DNA from 2 places in the Gilliamella sp. BG3 genome. Region 1 is predicted to be linked to the other one. Evidence: riboswitches for the same ligand, from Rfam matches in the RefSeq annotation. Region 1 holds a riboswitch; the other holds the start of a gene.
What was found. Region 1 has a riboswitch for thiamine pyrophosphate ahead of thiM (hydroxyethylthiazole kinase). Riboswitches for the same ligand answer to the same signal wherever they lie in the genome.

Region 1 (7,406 bases):
TTCTTTTGTACACAGGCTTTCTGTTTCGTAGTCTTTATCTATTGCATCTTCTGATACTAACTCATTGTATGGTTTTGTGAAATCACTACCTTTTAAGGTAAGAAGATGATTCCAATCATTTAAAAGACCTTCTAGATATTGGCGACCTTCTTTACACTTTATGCTATTTAAATCAATATCAGGAATAACATATTGTTCTATTTCGCTGAATTTTTTAGGACGATAATGGAAACTAACTTCTTTCCAATTAATATTTTCTTTTAAAAAATCAATAAAATCACTTTCACGATATATTTTTCTAAGTCGTTCGTAATGTGGTTGGCTTTTATCTGATTTTTGGGTGACTTTTTCAGGAAATGGCTCATCATAAGAATAATTCCAATAATTATCAATTTTTTCGATAAATACATCGTTGATTAATTTTAGGGGAAGCTCAACTTCCATTTCATCACCGTCAATAATGACTTCAATATTATTGAACTCTTTGTCTTTTTTTAGAATTTTTTCATATTCTCCTTCACCCAAATCAGATTCTGAATAAATGAGAGTGTGTATAAAATAGTTGCTTTGTGTTGGGTTAATAAAGCCTGATTCTGAAAAATATTGAGCTGGTTTTGCAACAAAATTGAAGTCTTCATTGTTATACGATAAGGTATGTTTGCCATATTTAAAGGTATAATTAATACCTGATTTTGCTGGAATGGTTAGCTCATTTCCATCAATAGTGACTTTGATTTCGTTATTGGTAGGGTTGTCAATCCAACGCTCAATAGAGCTAGGCTCAAAACAACCAACAAGTGTTAGGCTACAGGCTAGTAGTAAACTGTATTTTATTTTCTTCACTATAAAATTTATTATAAATATTAAAAAGGAATATGATGCTATCATATTGTAGGTAAATTTGTGGTAATTTTAGGTTTTTATATGAATTTTTTTTACTATTAACCCGTAAATAGTGAGGATGTATGAAATTAATCGTCGATAATATGAGTTGTCAACACTGTGTTAAAGCAATAACAAAAGCAATTAATGATATTGATCCAAATGCAAAAGTGACCGTTGATTTAACCAAACACGAGGTTGATATCGAAAATAGTTCTATTTCGCAAGAAGCTGCGATTACTGCTGTTAATGAGGCTGGTTATGAGTTTGTTAGGATTGTGTAATAACTACATCTATATTTGACGGCACTAGGCTATTTTGAAGCATCTTTTCTATTTTAATTTGTTGAAATTTCAAATTAAAACAGAACTAATAAAACTTTGTTTAAGGTATTGGCATATTTTGGGGAATGCTAGAATGCTTTTATCTGTTTATTAATAGGCTATTGTTATAAGGATATATTATGAAAGGTAAAATATTGAGTGTTACTGTGGCTATTATGGCTTGGTGTGGTGCAGTTTTTTTTGTTAATGCTTATCAGATTGATTGTCCACAAAAATTTAATATTAAAGAAGAAGTTGTAAATATGCCTGATGGGTGGGAAGTTTCTAATGATATAAATAGTAAGGAGGCATCCTTTTTTAGTATGATTGTTTATCACGATAAGCCTTCTAGAATGGCGGCTTTAAAACCAGCAAAAGGAACGGTTGACGGTAAGAAACATGAGTTAATATGGGAAGTTAATTATAAGACAGATGTTGAACCTTATTATGTTAGTTGTTCTTATAATGGAACTAGAGTTGAGTTGATAAAACAAATTGATTTATCAATGAAAAGTTGTTGGGCTGATTATTTTGAAGACGAGCAAGGAAAGCGAGGAACGCTCAGTTGTAGTACGAGTGAAGCAAAAGATCTGCATTAGTTGCGTATGGGATTTGTTGTTATATGCAATAGTTAGTAACGTAAATCCCATTAATATTTTGAACAATTACCACCAGCGGTAAAAATGATGCGTTGGTCCAATTCCTTTCCCTATATTTAAATCATCGGCATGGCTAATTGCGCCTTGTAGATAATTTTTTGCTTGGGCGACTGCTTCTTCTAAATTATTTTTAGGTAATAATGCTGCAATAGCTGCTGATAATGTGCACCCCGTTCCGTGAGTATTTTTAGTTTGGATGCGTGGAAAGGTCATTCTTATTATATTATTGTGTGTGATCAAATAATCAGGGCTTTCATTGCTAGGCAAATGTCCTCCTTTCATTAATACCGCTTTACAGCCTAACTTGAGTAATTCACGCCCTTGCTTTTGCATTTCATCTTCGGTTTTAGCTTCATCACAATCGAGTAGCGCTGCTGCTTCTGGTAGATTGGGAGTAATAATTGTGGCTAAGGGTAATAAAAGCTCACGAATAGCTGTTACGGCATCAGACTTTAAAAGGGGATGTCCACCTTTAGCAACCATTACAGTATCTAACACGATAGTAGGAATAGGGTTTGTTTTAAGAAGGTGGTGAACGGTTGCAACTATTTCTTTATTCATTAGCATACCCATTTTTACGCTATTAATTTGAATATCTTGATAAAGTGTATTAAATTGGGCTTCAATAAATTCGGGCGATATAGCTAATACCGCATCAACCCCTTGCGTGCTTTGTGCCGTTAGGGCAGTGATAACTGACATACCATATGCACCAAGTGCAGAAAAAGTTTTTAGATCGGCTTGAATACCTGCACCACCGCTAGGATCAGATCCTGCAATGGTTAATGCAATTGTTGTCATGATCGTATTTCCTATTTAGCTTGTTTGATTTTGTTGATAAGCGATAATGTTGCTTGTTGAATATCTTTTTTGCCACAAATAGCCGAAACTACAGCAACGCCGTCAATGCCCGTTTGAATAATATTAGTTATATTGTTTTCATCAATACCACCAATGGCAACAGCTGGGCACTGTTTTAGTTTGACTAATTCAGTTAATTGTTCTGTTCCTATTGCTACCGTTGCATTTTTTTTGGTTATGGTTGGGAAGATAGGCCCTATGCCAATATAATTAACCTGCTGCCAAGGAACTGCTTTAAGTTGTTGTTGGTTAGTTACCGAAAGACCTAACCATTTATCTTTGCCGATAAGTTGTCGAGCTACATCAACAGGCAAATCACTTTGTCCAATATGGACACCATCGGCATCAACCGCTAAAGCAATATCTACATGATCATTTATAAATAGTGGAACAGAGGTGTCGCTTAATGCTTCTTTCAATGCTAAGGCAGCGTAGTACCAATCTTTACCGCTAAATTCATGTTCAGATCTTAACTGTATTGCAGTCACACCATTTGAAACAGCAATTTTTGTGGTGTTTATCATGCCATTAATGCCACCGCATAATAATGGATCAAGGACTAAATAGAGGGTTAAATCCAGTTGTTTTTTCATCTGATTTCCTTATTAAAGCGATGGGTTAAATGTTGAGAGTTGATCTAATAGTGATATCGAGAAAGTTCCTAATCCTTGTTGTTTATTAGCTAGCTCACCAGCTTTTTTCATCATAAAACATGCACAGGCAGTGGCTGATAATGGGTCAGGAGAATTAGCTATGAAAGCCGCTACCATTGCAGATAATGAACATCCTGTACCTGTTACTTTTGTTAAAGCAATATCACCTCCAGCTATACTATATGTGCTGTTTCCGTTAGTTATGTAGTCAACATCGCCCGTCATTGCGACAATAGTTTGATATTTTTGCGCAAGCTCTTGGGCAGCGTTTAAAGCTGATTGAGTTGTGTCTTGACCGTCGGGTCCTTTTGAGAAAGATTTTTGACCATTTAGTGCTAATATTTCTGAAGCATTACCTCGTATTACTGCGGGATTAAATGATAATAATTGATGTGCAATTTCAGTTCGATAATTAAGTGCTGCTCCTACAGCAACAGGATCGAGTACCCATGGGGTTTGTGTTTGCTGTGCCTTGGCGGCCGCTAATAGCATACTTTGGGCTGTGTTGCTGTGAATAGTGCCAATATTAATCAGTAAGCTATCGGCAATATTGACAAATTCAGCAACTTCTTGTTCGGCAATTACCATTGCTGGTGATGCACCAATAGCAAGTAGTACATTGGCGGTAAAGTTTTGGACTACATCATTAGTAATGCAATGTACTAGTGGGCGGTGTTGTTTTATATAATTGATAAAAGGAGCGGTTTGGGTAATTTGGAATGATTTGGCTGCTGACATATTTCTTCCTTTCTTACTGATTTATTAATTTATAAATGTCGGGAAGAATTTGCCAATTTAAGGCTTTTATGGCTTAGACTTCCCTACGCTGGTATAATCCAGATCAGGTTCAACGGGTGAAATCTCAGTTTTTTGTTTAGACAAAAAACACCCCGAGTCAAAATGATTTTTTTATTATGAACTGATTATCTGTTTTTAACAAGCTATTGTAATAATCTTTCAATATCAGTAATTGCTTTTCTATCTGGTAAGAAGATGATTAGATGATCATTGTCTTCAATGGTTAAATCAGTATTAACGATAATAACATCTTCTCCACGCACTATAGCTCCAATGGTTGCACCCGATGGGAGTTTTAGGCCATTAATATTTTTGCCAACCAGTCTTGATGTTTCACCATTACCATTGGCAATAATTTCGACAATTTCGGATTCTCCTTGTCTTAATGAAACAACTTTAACAACCCCAGTTTGTCTAACATGGCTTAATAGCTCAGATATTGTGGCGTGTTGTGGGGAAATCGCAATATCAATCACACTATCATTAATTAGTTCAAGGTAGGCTTGGCGTTGAATTAATACAATTACTTTTTTCGCTCCCATTCTTTTGGCTAACATGGAGGACATGATGTTGGATTCATCATCACTGGTAACAGCGATAAATAGATCAGTAAGTTCAACTTGTTCTTGTGAGAGCAATTCTTGATCCGATGATTCCCCATGTAATACTGTTGTATTAACAAGTTGCTCGGCAATTAATTCTGCTCGTTCGGCATTTCGCTCAATTAATTTGACTTGATAGTTATTTTCTAAACGTTTTGCTAGAGCGACAGCGACACCACCACCGCCACTGATAATTATTCGTTTATATGGTTTTTCTAACCTTTGTAACTCACTGGTCACCGCTTTGATATTAACGGGGGGAGTTATAAAGTAGACCATATCGCCCGCTTCTATAAGTGTTGAACCAAGCGGTCGGATAAAACGGTTTTTACGGTAAATAGCTACTACTCGAGCTTCAACATGTGGTAAATGTTCTTTGAGTTCTGATAATTCACTACCTACTAAAGCACCGCCATAATAAGCGGTAACGGCAACCAAACAGACACGATTGTCGTAAAAAGATGCAAATTGTAGCGAACCAGGATATTGTACTAATTGACTAATATGGTTGGTGATAAGGTTTTCTGGAGCAATGATATGATTGATATTAATACAATCTTTATTGAAAAGAGGGTAGTTTTCGTTATTGTATTCAGGTGATCTAATGCGTGCAACTTTTTGTGGAATATTGAACATGACATGCCCAATTTGGCAGGCCATCATGTTGACTTCATCAGAGTTAGTTACAGCAACAAGCATATCAGCTGATTCAGCACCAGCACTTTCTAAAACTTGTGGGTATGATGATTTTCCGCAAATCACCTGTAAATCAAAACGTTCTTGTAGTGATTGTAATTTATCATAATTTTCATCAATCACCGTGACATCATTTTGTTTTTCAGTAACAAGATATTCAGCAAGCGCACTACCTGTTTGTCCTGCACCAAGAATAATAATCTTCATAACTAACCTGTATATTTAAATGGCTTTAATTGTTACCCATTTTCCTTGTATATTAAAGCCATTGCATACTGTTTTATTTTTAGTAACAATCAGTTATTAATTTTTCAATTATACAAAACCGATTGCATCATAAACTTTTTTCAAAGTTGGTGCGGCTTTTGAGCGTGCTTTTTCTGCCCCTTCTTGCATTATTGAAATTAGATAACTTTCATCATCTCGATACTGATGATACTTCGCTTGAAGTGTAGTTAGCATATCAATGACTTGTGTTGCTACTTCGGTTTTAAGGTGGCCATACATTTTGCCTTCGAACTCTTTTTCAAGTTCGCTGATAGGCTTACCTGTCACGCCAGTTAAAATGTCAAGTAGGTTTGAAACACCAGCTTTATTTTTTAGATCGTAACGTACCACAGGTGGCTCATCTGAATCGGTCATTGCACGTTTTATTTTTTTCTCGATATCTTTTGGATTTTCGAGTAAACCAATTACGTTATTGCGATTTTCGTCTGATTTAGACATTTTTTTAGTGGGTTCTTGTAGTGACATGACGCGAGCACCCACTTTCGAAATAAAGGGCTCAGGAATAGTAAATATGTCACCGTAAAGCGCATTAAATCGCATAGCAATGTCGCGTGATAGTTCAAGATGTTGTTTTTGGTCGTCACCTACTGGTACTAAGTTTGCTTGATAGAGCAAAATATCCGCAGCCATCAGTACTGGGTAATCAAACAATCCCGCATTGATGTTTTCAGAATGACGAGATGATTTATCTTTAAATTGAGTCATACGGCTAAGTTCACCAAAGTAGGTGTAACAGTTTAATGCCCAGCCGAGTTCTGCATGCGCAGGCACTTGTGATTGTACAAAAATGGTACTTTTTTGCGGATCAATACCACAAGCTAAATATAGAGCGAGTGTGTCTAATGTGGCTTTACGTAATTTGTTCGGATCTTGGCGTACGGTAATTGCATGTTGATTGACGATACAATAAATGCAATCATATTCGCCTTGCAGAGCCACCCAATTTTTTAAAGCACCTAAGTAGTTGCCAAGTGTTAGTTCTCCTGATGGCTGAGCGCCACTAAATACAATCGGTTTGCTCATAATTTATTCCTAATCTATGCTAATTATTTTTTTGCCTTAGCTTTTGGCTGAGGTAATAATGTTAATATGTCTTTAAAATCGTCAAATAAGAAATCAGGGTTGCTAGTGGCAATCGATATGCCATAGTTATAACCATAGCTTAATGCAACAGTTGGGCAGTTAGCATTTTGGGCTGCAGTAATATCATTTTTTGAATCACCAACAAAAAGTAACTGATCACAGAATAATCCAAATTTAGCCATTACTTGGTATAAAGGGGCTGGGTGTGGTTTTAATTTGATCACATCCCCTCCACCAAGCACTAATGAAAAGTACTCTTTTATACCTAAAGAAGTCAGCAAAGCAGGCAAAAACTGTGCCGGTTTATTGGTTACTAATGCTAGTGGATAATTATTATCGTGAAGTACTTTTAAGGTCTCTTTAACATTGGGAAATAGTTTTGTTTCTGCATCGATGACTTTATCATAGTGTTGATTAAATAGATCTTTAGCTTTGGCAAATAGTTCTGTTGATGGATCGACTTCAATTACTTTGAATACTCGTTCTAGCATAATATCAATACCATTGCCTACAAAGTTTTTGATTTTCTCGTTGCTGATTGTAGGTAGATTCAAGTCTGCT
Region 2 (7,406 bases), on a different contig from region 1:
ATGCAACATTATGAAACAACTTTATCAAATGCCAATAATCAGGATTATGCCAAACGAATAGAATGCTACCAAAATTTATTAGCAATGAAACTGCGATTAAGTGATCGCTTTTATAGCCAAGAAATCAGTTTTTTTGATAATAAATATGATTTTACTAAATTACAAGAGAGTATCGCAAAAGAGTACTATGACTATGGTAATTCAATCACAGGAACCGATAGTAAAAGTTATAGAATAAAAGCCGATTTATACAAAAAAGGATTTGAGCAATACAACTATAAAAACATTGAAAGTTTGTATAACAATGCAAATAAAAAATATATGCAACTTGCTGCTAAAGATTATTATGACCAAGGAAAAATGTTAGCACAGCAAGGTAATTATAAAGCTGCTGCGGATGCATTTAATAATGCCTCGGAAGTATATCAGCCTCTTGGCAAGTACAAAGATAGTGACAAACTTTCTATTGAGAATGATAGAAAACACTGTACTCAACAAGCAGAAAATGCTTATGAACAAGCACAACAATTAGCCAGAACAGCAACACGTCGTTATCAATTTCGAGAAGTTGCCCAATATTACGCTTCAGCTGCTTCGGCTTATCGCCAATACGGAGCGTTTCGCGATGCAGATTTCCAAGCAGATAAATATAAAAGAGAAGGGAAAATAAAAGTTTATTATAATTCTTCAGAATTAAAATCTTATGTAACAGATCTATTAAGTAAAGACTTTATAGAATTTGTTATCTACCAACCAGGACAAGCAGATGTCACGATCCGTGTAACGACAAATGTTGAATTTTCTGATCTTGGTAAATCAGTTAACAATGAAACCAAAACCGAAAAAATATTTGATAAATTTATTGAATTCGCTGACGAAAACGGTAATAAAAAGCAAGTTAAAACCTATAAAGATCAGCAGTTTAATTTACAAACTGTGACTCACAGCAACAAATTAACCTTAACCACTAAAATTGAGGCTCATGGAATCTATAGTTACAGTAAATCATTTAACATTGTACAAACGTCAGCAAAACATGATTATATCTACTCTGGCAATGTGCCATCAAATTTACATAATTACAGTAAAGGAACATTGCAAACCAAAGATAGCTTGCTTCGAGCGGCAAAAGAACAGCAATTAACAGAATTAAAAGTATATATTGAAGATATGGTTCGGGATTTATCATATCTATAATTACTATAAATGTCATAACTAAAATTTAACTAAATAAAGACTACTTACTCATTGGTGCTCATTTTTATAAATGAGTGTCCAATGAGTAAATTGAATGTTTTTATTTATTTGCGGAGTTGCTTTAATTCGTCCAATATAAAGAAGTACGGGATGGATTAGATCATATCTAGTCAAAAATTAAAAATGTGTTTGTTTGGGGCAGCGTTGGTTAGTAAACACTGTTTTCGGCTAAATGAAACTTGAATCCTTGTTGATGCATGATTTCTCGCAATGTTTATAGTATTAATTACTGTAAACAACACTAGAAATTCCTACAATTAAAAAGTTGCTATATCAGTACTAAATTTCATCTAAAATAAAACGACGTTTGGTTTATCAGAACATCAACTCCATACTTTTTCAATTCAATTATTGAAGTGATAACTAAAATAGTTGTTTTATCAAATTCATGATAAAATATGGTTTCTTTTAAAAACTTTACAAAAAATTAATACGATGAAAAAAATAAAATATTCTTTGTTGCTAGTTTGCAGCATAACATTGGTCGGTTGTTTTGGTTCAGATACCACTTCGTCTAGCTCTGTTGATCGTATGATTGATAATCCAACACCAAATGAAATAAAAGTGATTATTGATGGAAATGAATTAACCATTCCAGCAAAATCAAGTGTGAATTATACATTTGAATACGGTAAGCATACACTGTCTTACGGTAATCAATCATTAAATTTTATAGCTAAACCTTCAACAACTAATAGTTCAGGATTAATTAATCCTACTCAAAGTAATTATTATTTATTAACAACTTTCTATACAACTTCAAATGTGAGTGATGAAACTTACGATAAGTTGATAGCTAAATATTTAAATTCAGTTCCAGTAATTATTAAAGGTGAACAGCAAGAGCTTGAACTACCAGTTAAAGTTATTAATGATGTTTTTATTGAGCGTCAAAAAGATTTTTGGGATTATTCAGTAGATGAACCTTATCCAGATGAAGTAACTTTACGAGGGAAAGGGCAATTTCAATCTCGAAAAATCAAATTATTCCGAGAAGATGGCTTTATTGAAGCTTTAAAAGCAGAAGGGCTTAATGAAAAAGTTGATTTTATAAATGAACATCCTAAATTTTCTGAGCTTAAAAAATATACTATACCAAATATTCAGCTAGATGCTATTACTTGTAAGAAAGGTCGCGAATTTGTTGAAACGCAGTTAAATGATTGGAATAAGCTTTTTACTCTGACAGGTAAAGATTTGGCATTGTTATACAAACAGTTAACATCGTCTGAAACTTTTCACACGAAACATGCCATCATAACAGAATGTACGAAAGCAGGAGATTCAAATCAAAGCTATCAGTTCGCTACAAGAGAACTTGAGGGGGCATTCGATGAAACTAATCAACTTAATTTTTTTATTACTCAATAAACTAATTTAAGTAAAGGTAAATGTTTAACCGAATCGGTAATAGTTACATCTTCTTTATAATATAAGCGCCATATCTTTCGTCAGTGATAAGGCGTTAGTTTTGTTTTCATGTATATTCTTTATAGCCATTTTTTAAAGCTTCATAAATAAAGTGAGTTGTTCCTACATTAAATTTTTATCACTTCTGATGTTTACAATCTTCATACTAACCTCTAAACTAATTGATGTTCTCAACGGGGTGCCCTAAAGGGCTGAGAATGTTAGATAGGATAACATAACCCGCCGAACCTGAACTGGATCATGCCAGCGGAGGGATTTGAGTTATTGCACTTGCTCAAACCTTTTGTCTTTTATTTGCTATTTTGGAGGCAAAATGTTTTGTAAAAAATTGTTATTATCTTTGGTATTTTCGGTACCTTTTATGGCAAATGCTGCCAACGTAAAACCAACCTTAACTGTTTATAGTTATAATTCCTTTATTTCAGAATGGGGACCAGGAAAAGCAATTGAGAAAGGGTTTGAAGCACAGTGTAACTGTGAACTTGAGATTGTTACATTAGGCGATGGAGTAGCGGTTTTAAATCGAATGCGACTTGAAGGTGATAGAACTAATGCCGATGTAATTTTAGGATTAGACAACAATCTTTTAGAACAGGCAAAACAAGCCAAAATAGTTATACCTCATCAAATCAATAAACCAGATAATTTAAATACCAACTGGTGGGATAGTGATTTTATGCCCTATGATTTTGGTTATTTCGCTTTTATTTATGATCAACAAAAAATCAGTAATCCACCACACAGCATGCATGAGTTAGTAGATAATAAAGTCAACTGGAAAATTATCTATCAAGACCCACGAACCAGTACTCCTGGGTTAGGTTTATTATTTTGGGTGAAAAATATATATGGTGATGATGCTGCATCTGCATGGCAGAAAATAGCAAAAAATACTGTGACAGTGACCAAAGGTTGGGGTGAAGCTTATGGCCTATTTTTAAAAGGCGAAGCTGATTTTGTGCTTAGTTATAGCACTTCGCCAGTTGCACATATTATGAATGATAATGATCATCGTTATGCTGCTGCTATTTTTGACGAAGGGCATTATCGCCAAGTCGAAGTTGCGGGTATTACTAAGTATAGTCAGCATCCCGAATTGGCACGTGCTTTTTTACAATATTTATTAACGCCTGATGTACAACGTCAATTTGCTGAAAAAAATTTCATGTATCCGATTATTAATATAACGTTGCCTGAAGCTTTTCAGCAAATTAAACCAGTCAATAAAGCACTCGAGTTTGATGCTAAGCAAGTTAAAAATAATCAAAAGAGCTGGGTGCGTGAATGGAAATCCACCATTAGTAAATAGTTTTATTCAGTATAATGTTGAAATTAAGAACGTTAATCCTTGGCATTAGTGCTGCAAGCTTGATTTTAGTTGTATTAGGTTCAGCACTATTTGCGCTTTGTTTAGTTGCTTTTGAGTCTAATAATTTAACTGTCTATTTTGATAGTTATTTATTACATGTTATTTGGATAACAATATTTCAAGCAACGTTATCAACATTGCTATCTGTGTTATTGGCAATATTGATGTCTAAAGCCCTATCGATAGTCAATTTTTGGGGTAAAAATCTATTGCTACGCATTATGCCTATCACGTTTATATTTCCTACGTTGGTTGTGGTAACGGGGTTATTATCTGTTTATGGGCAACATGGTTTATTAGCGTCGTTTTGTCATTATTTAGGTTTGCCTTTTGTGATATCCATTTATGGTTTAAAAGGTATTTTATTGGCACATATATTTCTTAATTTCCCTTATGCTTGTTGCTTGTTTTATCAAACCTTAAATAGTGTACCAGCCGAACACAAACAATTAGCTGCTCAATTGAATTTTTCGAGTTTTACTTATTTTAAATTGGTGGAATGGCCACTATTGCGTCGACAGTTGCTACCTATGGCATCGCTAATCTTTATGCTTTGTTTTTCTAGCTTTGCTATTGTATTAGCTCTAGGTGGTGGACCTAAATATACCACACTTGAAGTTGCCATTTATCAATCCATCCGTGAATTTGATTTGATACAAGCCGTGCTTTTAGCATGTTTGCAGTTGGTTTGTTGTGCTTTTTTTATGGGGTTGATGCAAAAGTTTAATTATAGCTATAAATTTAACACTCAATATGTTAAGCAAAGTTATCGTTTACCTGTTTCGTTTAGCTTAATTTTGTCGAGTTTTGTTATTATTGTTATTGGTGCATTATTTATTTTGCTACCCATCATAACTATATTAATAAAAGGTATTTATTTTTTTCAGTGGTCATTTTTTTCAGTGGCCTTTCAACGTGCAGTTATGTTTTCTTTACTAATTGCTTTTGGGTCAGCCAGTATTGCTATGCTACTAGCTTTATTATTACTCTATACAAACAGCCGATTATTGATTTATCGGCAAATAAATTGGAGTAATCGATTAATGTTAATTGGATCGCTGATATTAATTATTCCAAGCATGGTGCTGGCGTCAGGTCTGTTTTTACTGTTATTTTCGTACGCTTATAGTTCGGTCTTTGTTTGTGTTTTGACGATGCTTTGTAACAGTTTAATGGCACTGCCATTTATATTAAAAAACCTTGCTGCACCAATGTATGATGTTACATCACGCTATTGGCATTTAAGCCAGTCACTTAATATTACTGGTTTTTGGCATTTTTATTTAATTGAATATAAAGCACTAAAAAAGTTAATTATCCAAAGTTTTGCCTTTTCAGCAATATTATCATTGGGTGATTTTGGTATTATTGCGTTATTTGGTGGCCAGTCAGTCACAACGTTACCTTATTATTTATATGAGCAAATATCGTATTATCATTATCATGAAAGTGCCGTAACGGCTGCATTATTGCTAATATTATCTTTTAGTTTACTGGTTGTGATAGATTATGATCGAACTGAATCAAATTAATTGTCAATACGATAATTTTAAAATGCATTTTGATATCAAAATTACTGCAAAAGAAAAGGTGGTTATTGTTGGGCCAAGTGGTGCAGGTAAAAGCTCATTGTTAAGCTTGATTGCTGGATTTATTTCACCAAATTCTGGGCAAATTTTACTTAATCATCAAAATATGACTCACACTCAACCAGGAAAGCGGCCCGTTTCAATTTTATTCCAACATAATAATTTATTTGATCATTTAAATGTTGAACAAAATATTGGCTTAGGCATAAAGCCTTGTTTAAAACTAAATACATCGGAACGCCAAACAATAGATGATATGTTAGCTAAAGTTGGTTTAACTGGTTTTAATAATCGTTATCCCGAACAACTTTCAGGTGGTCAGAGTCAACGTGTTGCGTTAGCTCGTTGTTTAATTCAACGTCGACCTATTTTATTGTTAGATGAGCCATTTTCAGCTCTCGATCAAGCATTACGCTTTGAGATGTTAGCATTAGTTGATCAAATTTGCGATGAGCTCGATTTGACATTAATGATGGTCTCACACAATCTTAATGATTCGCTTAGTTATTTTTCTCGTTGTTTGGTGGTGGATAATGGACAGATCGTTTTTTATGGTTTACCAAACCAATTAAACCAACCTGAAAATAATCACATTGCAAAGATATTGGGTTTAAATATCTCAAAAAATTAATAGTTTAGCATTTAATAATTTATATATTTAAATTTAGATATTTAAAGCTTAAGGTTTTATTAATCTACCAAGCATATATTGCATTTTATGATCAATAACAAAGCAAATTAAATATCTATGCTAAACATAAAAGCAACCAACAAATTTAGCTGGTCAGCACTTATCTTTAATATTTTATTTTTTACTTATTTTTCTAGTGCATTACAGTTATATATTTTTCTTTCGGGGCATTCCAATGCAATTGGACTTCGCGATTCAATTATCTATAGTTTGATTTGGCTTATTCCTGTTTTGATTTTTCCTGATTATACAAGAAAGATTGCGACTATATTTGGGCTTATTGTCGGCTGTTTGTCTTTGGTTTCTGTCGGTTATTTTGTGATTTATCGACAAGAATTTTCGCAAAGTGTATTTTTTGTTATGGCAGAATCAAATTATAGTGAATCGAGCGAATTTGTTCAGCAGTATTTTAGTATTAAATTAGTTATAGTATTGATTATTTATAGTTTAATGGGTGTTTATCTTTGGAGTAAAGTCAGACCTGTTTATATTAAAACTTCTACTAAATGGATTGTATCACTATTAATAGCTATTTATGCCATAATGCCTGTGTTTATTAGTGTGATAATAAAAAAATCATCTATTGAAAAAGCCGGAACTCATTTACTAACGCGTATGGAAACAACTGTGCCATGGCAACTTATTAATAGCTATTTAGCTTATCGATCTCAACTTAAAAATATGGAAGATATTTTAAATCATTTAGACACTTTACCTCCTGTTGAAAATTTAAAAGATGCTAACGGTAATACGCCTAGGACGTTGGTGTTAGTCATTGGTGAATCAACAACACGTAATAGGATGAGTATTTATGGTTATGGTCGAAATACCACACCTCAAATTGAGCAGTTTAAAAAAGATAATGCTGATTTTGTTGTATTTAACGATGTGGTTTCATCAAGACCTTATACTATCGAAATTTTGCAACAAGCGTTAACTTTTGCTGATGAGAAGCATCCCGATTTATACCTTAAAACTCCTTCATTAATAAATCTTATGAAGCAAGCAGGGTATAAAACATTTTGGATCACTAACCAGCAGACCATGACCAAGCGTAATACCATGTTGA

Region 2: another riboswitch for thiamine pyrophosphate. It lies ahead of thiB (thiamine ABC transporter substrate binding subunit); the one in region 1 lies ahead of thiM (hydroxyethylthiazole kinase).

Annotation. Positions count from the first base shown of each region.
Region 1 is NZ_JBIDFE010000019.1:31,520-38,925, reverse strand. It holds gene ACGH6S_RS09445 (hypothetical protein) at 1-843, opposite strand, end outside; gene ACGH6S_RS09440 (heavy-metal-associated domain-containing protein) at 966-1,166, shown strand; gene ACGH6S_RS09435 (STY0301 family protein) at 1,346-1,804, shown strand; gene thiD (bifunctional hydroxymethylpyrimidine kinase/phosphomethylpyrimidine kinase) at 1,871-2,665, opposite strand; gene thiE (thiamine phosphate synthase) at 2,677-3,318, opposite strand; gene thiM (hydroxyethylthiazole kinase) at 3,331-4,116, opposite strand; TPP riboswitch at 4,180-4,281, opposite strand; gene trkA (Trk system potassium transporter TrkA) at 4,320-5,681, opposite strand; gene trpS (tryptophan--tRNA ligase) at 5,790-6,785, opposite strand; gene ACGH6S_RS09405 (phosphoglycolate phosphatase) at 6,809-7,406, opposite strand, start outside.
Region 2 is NZ_JBIDFE010000011.1:15,377-22,782, reverse strand. It holds gene ACGH6S_RS06520 (hypothetical protein) at 1-1,197, shown strand, start outside; gene ACGH6S_RS06515 (hypothetical protein) at 1,693-2,628, shown strand; TPP riboswitch at 2,853-2,961, shown strand; gene thiB (thiamine ABC transporter substrate binding subunit) at 3,002-3,997, shown strand; gene thiP (thiamine/thiamine pyrophosphate ABC transporter permease) at 4,012-5,589, shown strand; gene thiQ (thiamine ABC transporter ATP-binding protein ThiQ) at 5,567-6,277, shown strand; gene cptA (phosphoethanolamine transferase CptA) at 6,395-7,406, shown strand, end outside.